DNA from 2 places in the Anaerotruncus rubiinfantis genome. Region 2 is predicted to be linked to the other one. Evidence: predicted binding sites of a transcription regulator. Region 2 holds the regulator's gene; the other holds the start of a gene.
What was found. Region 2 encodes HrcA, which represses chaperone genes, less so after heat shock. Its sites were predicted from a motif close to TGTTAGCACTCNNNNNNNNNGAGTGCTAACA; they were not measured.
Positions count from the first base shown of each region.

Region 1: BN4275_RS15435 (co-chaperone GroES) is a predicted target of HrcA. The motif match lies at 2,515-2,545, and genes of this name have one in related genera.

Region 1 covers NZ_FKLA01000009.1:2,075,417-2,079,628, reverse strand. The annotation lists gene ptsP (phosphoenolpyruvate--protein phosphotransferase) at 1-967, shown strand, start outside; THF riboswitch at 1,041-1,138, shown strand; gene BN4275_RS15445 (folate family ECF transporter S component) at 1,202-1,792, shown strand; gene BN4275_RS15440 (GNAT family N-acetyltransferase) at 1,876-2,346, opposite strand; gene BN4275_RS15435 (co-chaperone GroES) at 2,595-2,879, shown strand; gene groL (chaperonin GroEL) at 2,928-4,212, shown strand, end outside.
Region 2 covers NZ_FKLA01000009.1:1,021,398-1,025,609, reverse strand. The annotation lists gene dnaK (molecular chaperone DnaK) at 1-242, opposite strand, end outside; gene grpE (nucleotide exchange factor GrpE) at 473-1,057, opposite strand; gene hrcA (heat-inducible transcriptional repressor HrcA) at 1,086-2,162, opposite strand; gene BN4275_RS10465 (hypothetical protein) at 2,412-2,636, shown strand; gene BN4275_RS10460 (hypothetical protein) at 2,908-4,212, shown strand, end outside.

The DNA.
Region 1 (4,212 bases), 1.1 Mb from region 2:
TGATACGACCCTTGCGGAATACACGAAGAAACAGGCGGAATACCGGGCGCGGCGTGAACGTTTGAAGCTTTATAAGGGCACACCCAACCGGACTGCGGATGGGATCACCATCCAAGTCGACGCGAACCTCGGCCACACCGCCGATCTCGGCGCCGCGCTCGAAAACGACGCGGACGGCGTTGGCCTTCTGCGCACCGAATTCCTGTTTCGGGAGGAAACCGGATACGCGGACGAGCAGACGCAGTTTGCGGCCTACCGCGCTGTCGCGGAAGGGATGGACGGCGGCCGGGTGGTGGTACGCACCTTTGACCCGGACCCTGGAAAAATGGGGGAGATGCTCGGTCTGCCAAAGGAGGAAAACCCCGCGCTTGGATGCAGGGGAATCCGTTTCCTGCTGCGGAGGACCGACCTGCTGTATCCACAGCTGCGGGCGCTGCTGCGCGCCTCGGCCTATGGGAACCTTGCGGTTCTGCTGCCGATGGTTTCGTCGGTGGCGCAGGTGCGGCAGGTGAAGGAAATGCTCGCTGCGTGCAGGCGGGAACTTGCCGGAAAGCAGATTCCTTTTTCGGACAAGCTGGAAGTCGGTGTGCTGATCGAAACGCCGGCCGCGGCGCTTTTGAGCGGGCAGCTGGCCAGAGAAGCGGATTTCTTTTCCATTGGGACGAACGATCTCATCCAGTATACACTGGCTGTGGGCCGGCAGGACAACAGCCTGCGGGAGCTTTATGATCCAAGTCATCCGGCGGTATTGCATCTGGTTGAAATGGCAGCCGCAGCTGCGGCCGAAAATGGGATCTGGTGTGGGATTTGCGGCGAAGCAGCCGCGGACCCGGGGATGACTGAGACCTTTTTGGCCCTTGGCGTCACCGAGCTTTCGGTCACCCCGCAGGCGATCCTGGAGATCCGCGAAAAGCTTCAGTCGGTCGACCTTTCCGAAGCGCGAAGGCGGGTCCGCGCTGCGCATTGAACCGCTGGTCTGTGAATTTTACTGGCGGGGGTTGCATTTTGAAAAAAATATGATATTATGGTTGCATACCCAAAGCAGAGTAGAAGCCAGTGCGTTAAGTGCCGCCCGGACGGGGAGTTGCCGGGTGGACGAAAAGGGTTCCTTGCGGTATTGGCTTCGCATCCCGCTGCTGCATCCAAAGAGATCTCCCTCTTTTCATGTAGCAAACGATGTTACATGAAAGGAGGTTTTTTTATGCTGGAAAAATCCAAATACCTTGCCGCGGAATTCATTGGCCTGCCGCGGCTGGTGAGTGATTCCGCGGCGGAGCTCAAAAATCTGCGGTCGCTCACTGGCTCCGGGCTGCTGTCCGCCCTGAGCGTGATCTTGAACCAGTTCACCATCTTTTTCAGCCAGGTCCTGCGGGTGAGTTTCACCTTCCTGCCGATTGCGCTTTCCGGGATGCTTTACGGCCCGGTGTTGACCGGCTCGCTCGGCGCGGTGGTTGACATCCTCAAATATTTCACCCGAAATGACGGCGGAGCCTTTTTCCCTGGCTTTACGATCAGCGAATTCATCGTTGGATTTCTGTATGGGCTGTTCCTTTACCGCAAACGGGTCACCCTTCCCCGGGTATTTATGGCCAGGCTGACGGTCACGGTGGTCAACAATCTGTTTTTGACCCCGCTGTGGCTTTCGATGCTGTATGGCGACGCGTTTGTGGCGCTGGTTGCGGCGCGTATTGTGAAAAATATCATCATGCTCCCCATCGAGACGGCGCTGCTCTACGTGATTCTCAAACAGGTCAGCGCCCTGCGGCTGCCCAGCCGCAATTATTCCGCCTGAGGACGCTCTGGGTATGCGTTCCTGCCGGGCACAGAGGAAAAACAAAAAACCGGCGGCTTTTTTGCCGCCGGTTTTTTCCATTTTCAGAGCTTTTTTCGCATGACGCGCATGGTGGGGGAAAATCCATAGGATTCGTACAGGCTGGCAGCCCGAATATTTTCTTCCAGGACGTTGAGTTCGAGATAGTCGAGCCCGCGCTGCCGCGCCCAGCTTTCCGACGCGGCGATGAGCGCGGAGCCGATCCCTTCGCCGCGCCGCGCGGCATGGACGGCCAGGTCCATGAGGTAGGCGTACCGATGCGGAACCAGGCAGCCGTAAGACGGGGTGGACTGTTCCTGCAGGAGCGCGAAGCCGACGGCCATTTTGCCGTCGCGCGCGACCAATAGGTCGGAACGGCTCCCGGTGATCACTGCCCGCAGGAAGGCCGGATCCTGCTGCGCGTGCCGGAAACTGTCAGGCTGCAGGTCAGCCATGGCCGAAAAAAGTTCCTTATAAAGCCCGCAGACTGTATCAATATCGGTTTCCGACGCGGGGATAATTTGGATGGGAGGCATAATAAAACCGCTTCCTTTTGCGCCGGGGATTCTTGAATGGACCGGCAGATACCTATACTCTAGCAAATTGGCAGGACAAATGCAACAGAAAAGTTTTCGTAAACTTTGTGACCAAAATGTTAATATTAAAAAAAGGGCTTGATTTTTGAAAATAATGTATTACAATAGTCTTAGCACTCAAAGATAAAGAGTGCTAAGAATTCTTCATTTGTCAATATTAATTATTATAACACGGGAGGAATTGAATCATGACGATTAAACCATTGGCAGACAGAGTTGTCACAAAGATGGTGGAAGCGGAAGAAACCACCAAGAGCGGCATCATCCTGGCCGGCTCCGCGAAAGAGAAACCTGAAATCGCGGAAGTGCTCGCGGTTGGCCCGGGCGGGCTGGTTGACGGAAAAGAGGTCAAGATGACCGTAAAGGTTGGCGACAAGGTCCTGATGAGCAAGTATAGCGGAACTCAGGTCAAGGTGGACGGCACCGAATATACCATCCTGCGCCAGGGCGATATCCTTGCAATCGTTGAATAAGTTCCAAACCCATTGATCCAGAAAGAAAATTGATAGGAGAGATACATCATGGCAAAGGTAATTTGTTACGGCGAGGAAGCCAGAAAATCGCTTCAGACCGGTATCGATAAACTTGCGGATACCGTTAAGATCACCCTCGGCCCGAAGGGCCGCAACGTCGTGCTCGACAAGAAGTTCGGCGCTCCGCTCATCACTAACGACGGCGTGACCATCGCCAAGGAGATCGAGCTTTCCGACGCTTACGAGAACATGGGCGCGCAGCTCGTCAAAGAGGTCGCTACCAAGACCAACGACGCTGCGGGCGACGGCACCACCACCGCGACCCTGCTGGCGCAGGCGCTGGTGCGCGAGGGCATGAAGAACGTCACCTCCGGCGCAAACCCGATGGCGATCAAAAAGGGCATCCAGAAGGCTGTCGACACCGCCGTTGACGCGATCAAGGACAATTCCAAGAAGATCAAGGGCAGCGAGGACATCGCCCGCGTCGCTTCGGTTTCTTCCGGCGACGAGTTTATCGGCAGCCTGATTTCCGAAGCCATGGAAAAGGTCACCGCTGACGGCGTCATCACCATTGAAGAATCCAAAACCGCCGAGACCTATATCGATGTTGTGGAAGGCATGCAGTTCGACCGCGGCTACATCACCCCGTATATGGTCACCGACACCGAGAAGATGGAAGCGATCCTCGACGATCCTTACATCCTCATCACCGATAAGAAGATCTCCTCCATCCAGGAAATTCTCCCGCTGCTCGAGCAGATTGTCCAGTCCGGCAAAAAGCTGCTGATCATCGCGGAGGATGTCGAAGGCGAAGCGCTTTCGACCCTGATTGTCAACCGCCTGCGCGGTACCTTCACCTGCGTCGCGGTCAAAGCACCGGGCTTCGGCGACCGCCGCAAAGAGATGCTGCGTGACATCGCGACCCTGACCGGCGGCGAAGTCATCAGTGAAGAGATCGGCCTCGAGCTGAAAGAAACCCAGGTTCCGCAGCTTGGCCGTGCGCGCCAGGTTGTTGTCCAGAAGGAAAACACCATCATCGTCGACGGTGCGGGTGAGAGCAAAGCGATCAAGGATCGTATCGCCCAGATCCGCGCCCAGATTGAAACCACCACCAGCGAATATGACAAAGAGAAACTCCAGGAACGCCTGGCGAAACTTTCCGGCGGCGTAGCGGTCATCAAGGTTGGCGCTGCGACCGAAGTCGAAATGAAAGAAAAGAAACTGCGCATTGAAGACGCGCTCTCCGCGACCAAAGCCGCGGTCGAGGAAGGCATCGTCGCCGGCGGCGGCGTGGCTCCACTCAATGCGATTCCGGCTGTTGAGAAGTTGCTTC
Region 2 (4,212 bases):
ATCGACACCTTAAAATCGGTGCCCATGTGGCGCTTAATCGAAGAAATCGTGCGGTCCGGGTTGGTGATCGCCTGGCGTTTTGCAACCTGGCCGACCATACGCTCGCCGGTTTTCGAGAATGCAACGACCGAAGGGGTCGTGCGATTGCCTTCCGCGCTCGCGATGACGACCGGCTCGCCGCCTTCCATAACCGCTACACAGCTATTTGTAGTACCAAGGTCAATACCGATGATTTTTCCCATAATGAATGCCCTCCATATATATTGGAATAAATTTTAACGTGGTGAATGCCTGCTTTCTTTTCCTTGAAAAAGCAGCAAAAAAACCGCCTGAAGCAGGGCCCGCGGGAAAGGCCGGCCCCCATGTCCCCAGCCTTTAAAAAGGTCGACAAAACACTTTAAGATCTTCGCGGCGCGGCAGGACCGAAAGCCCCGAGGGGCTTCAAAGGGGACTTTTCAAAAGCGCCCCCTGGTCAGTTTGCGACCTTGACCATCGCGTGCCGGATGATCCGGTCGCCGATTTTATATCCCTTCTGAAACACATCGGTGATGATGTTCGTCTCAAGCGATTCATCGTCAATGTGCATCACAGCGTTGTGCAGATCCGGATTGAACTGCTCGCCCGCAGCGCCGAACGCTTCGACTCCGAGCTTTTCGAGCACATCCTTAAAGTTCTGCAGGATCATCTCCACGCCCTTTTTAAACTCCGCGTCCGCGCATTCCACCGCGAGCGCACGTTCAAACGTATCGATGATCGGAACGAACTGCGCCACCGCATTTGCGGTTGCCTGCGGGTAAATCGCTTCCTTCTCCTTCTGGCTGCGCTTACGGAAGTTGTCATACTCGGCCATCGTGCGCAGCAGCTTGTCACCCAGCTGCGAAACCTGCTCTTCCAGCAGTTCCGTCTCGGTCTTTTCAGGCTCTTTGCGCTCCGCTTCCGGCTGTTTTTCTTCCCCGGTTTCCTCGGACGCTTCCGGAGTCTTTTCTTCCGGCTGCGTCTGTTCCTGGACCTCGTCCGCCTCGCCTATGGGCTGCTCATGCTTATGCTTCTGAGACAATCTGTTCCCTACCTTCTATGTGTTTTTATTACGCATCCTGTTCAAAAGTCTCCGCCAATAATTTCCCTAATGTCTGCGAAAAATATTCAAGATGCGGGATAATCTTTGCGTAATCCATCCGGACCGGGCCGATTACGCCAATCGCGCCCGCGTTCTGCTTTCCGATGGAGTAACGGGTGACCACCACAGACGTGTCGGCCAGCTCGCTTCGGCTGTTTTCCTTGCCGATGGTGATGAAAACGGCGTCGTCCTTCGAGCCGATAACGCCAAGCAGATGGTCGCGGTTCTGCATGGTGAGCAGCAAATCGTGCGCCACATCGGAAAACTCCTTATATCCCAGCAGGTTGGTCCCGCCGGAAGTATAGAACTGGCCTTCATCGATCTCTTTGCAGAGCTCGTAAACGGTGGCCAGAATCGGGGTAAACAGCCGGGAATATTCGCCCAGCGTGACCGCAACCGAATTGATGTACCACTGGGAGATGTCGTTGACCGATTTGTCGACCAGACGGCCGTTGATAAACTTATTGATAAATTCGAGCAGCTCCGCGGTGATGCCGAAATCCACCCGGCAGACCTTGTCGCGGATGACGCCGTTCGAGGCGATGACCAGGATGACCACCGTGCGCACGCCCGCCGGAACAATTTCGATATGCTTGACGCGCACTGTTTTCGGTGTGATCGTGGTGGAAACGGTCGCGCAGTTGGTGTAATCCGCGAGCGCCTGCGCGGCATCCTCCAAAAGCCGGTCCGGGTCGGGGTTATGCACATTGAAAAGCGCGTCAATCTCGCCGCGCTCCTCATCAGACAGCGGTTTGCAGTGCATCAGCTGATCGACATAAATCCGATAACCCAGGTGGGAGGGGACGCGTCCGGCGGAAGTGTGCGGCTGCTCAAGGAATCCCATATCAAAAAGCGCCGCCATGTCGTTGCGGATGGTCGCGGGCGAGACGTTGATATCAAGTTTCTGCGCCAGCATCTTGGAGCTGACAGGCTCGCCGGTATCGATGTAAGTCTCGACGATCGCGGTCAGGATTTTCAGTTTTCTCAAGTCGAGCTTCATCGCATACACCTCACATTCCACAACTGAGCAAAGTCCGCTTAGCACTCATAATCTCCGAGTGCCAACAACTATAATGTACCACATTTTTTCAGGATGTCAAGAAAGGGAGATCGGAATTCATGAATTGTTTACAGAATTTTTAGCACTCATATATTTCGAGTGCTAATTTTATCTATTTTGCGCAAATTCAATTTTGTTAATTGTGTATATTGACATTTTAATCCCGATGGTGTTTAATGATATCAAGAAATTGATAAATATTTAACAGCTTTGACGCAAAAGGAGGCTATCAAAATGACCACAAAAGAAGTAATGCTCCAATCCGCGGAGGACCTGCGCCAGTTCATGTTCCTAGCGATGCAGTCCGCACAGGATATTGGCGTGCACACTGTTGACGGCAGCATCGCAGATGCAAAATCCGTGCTCGGTCTCATGGCGCTCGATTACAGCAAGCCGGTCAAAGTCGTCACAGACGACCGCACCTTCCTGCGGGAACTGCGCAAATGGGCCGTGGCGTAACCCGCCCAGCAGATCCGGACCTTCGCCCCGCCATTGGCGGGGCTTTCCTGTTGTCATATAATTTTCCGTTTTTCTTACAATCCCCGTACAATCTTTTCACACGCTCCCGAAGCGAATTGCCGGGGCCGTTTTTCTTTGTTCAAAATCGACAAATTTCGACAAAATTTTCCTTCTGTTCCCAATTTCAGAAGCAATTGGGAATATGGGAAATCGACAGCAGCGCGGCGCTTTTCTATACTGATCTGGACAATATCACAAGGGGGATTTTATTATGGTCCGGCTCAGACAGCATCCTTTCTTCCGCGGCCTGCTCATGCTTGCCGCCATTTCCTGTATTTTCACAGGCGCTTTCAGCCTTGCCGTTGCCGCCGCGGCAAGCTACCATCCTGGCGGCCTCTCAGCCGGGCAGATTTTGCAGCCCGGCGATACGGTTGAAATCGGCGCGGGCGGTTCCATCTCCTACTATTACCGCGACGATATCATCGGCGACCCGATAGCAGACCGCACGCTTTATACCCTTGCGCAGGTTGAGCAGCTCGGTTCCTGCGACCGGGTGGAAGACGAAACGGACTTTGACGGCTGGGAAGTTATGTCGGTGAACGGCCTGGGCGGCGGAAACTATGAGGTTTCCGTCCGGGAGCATTTTTCCGTTTCCGGACCGGGGCCCGAACCTGTCCCGGATACCGCCGAAGCGAAACTGCGCGCATATCTTGCGCCGACCTCGGACGCGTCCAGCCTGTTCGTGGACAAAACGTCCAAGCTCCTTTCCGCCGCGTCCGGCAACGACGCGGTTCGTTCGGACAACAAAGTGTACTATTATCCGTTCTCGGCCACGCTGAACGATGCGTTTTTCTCGGTCAGGATTGCCAAAGAGAAAGGCGGCAAACAGGTTCTCTCCGCCAAATGGCTTGAGAAGAAACTCGATAACGCCTACAGTGTTTTTTCGGGGGCGCAGGAGTCCGCGCTGAGCGGCACACGCAAATCCTTTGCGGAAATCTCTCTGCGGGAAACGAACGACGACAGCGAAACCAAAATTCAGATAAAGGTGACGGTTAAGGCCAAAAAGGAAATTCGGGAAAACGGGGCGGTGATCGTGCCAAAAGGCGCCGAAGCCACCTTTCTTTCCCCCGCTTTCTACCTCACAAATGAAACGCTTCGCGGGGACCGGGACTTTTCAGCGGGCGACGGCGGCATGGTTGCAAAACCTGTGAAAAATGAAGACAACGAAGTCACCTGGACGGATGAAAACAACACCCTCGCGGTACTGTACTTTACCGCAGACAGCAATGTAAAGATCTACTATCCGAAGCTTTCCACCAGATGGAACCATTCCGATTACGCCGGCCGGTTCGCGGGCCAGGACGCTTTTATCCGCAGTTTTGTGGGCAATCCGGAGATTTCCGCTGTGTCCCGCGCGACGCTCGATCTGAACGTCCCCTATCTCAATGAGGACGGAGATCCGTCCATTGAAACGGAGGCCATCGCCGTCTACGAAGAGATTGATGGAATCCTCACCGACATCACAGGCAAAGGCAAATTTTGTGAAAATGAAAACGACGAGCTTGTCTTTCGCCTC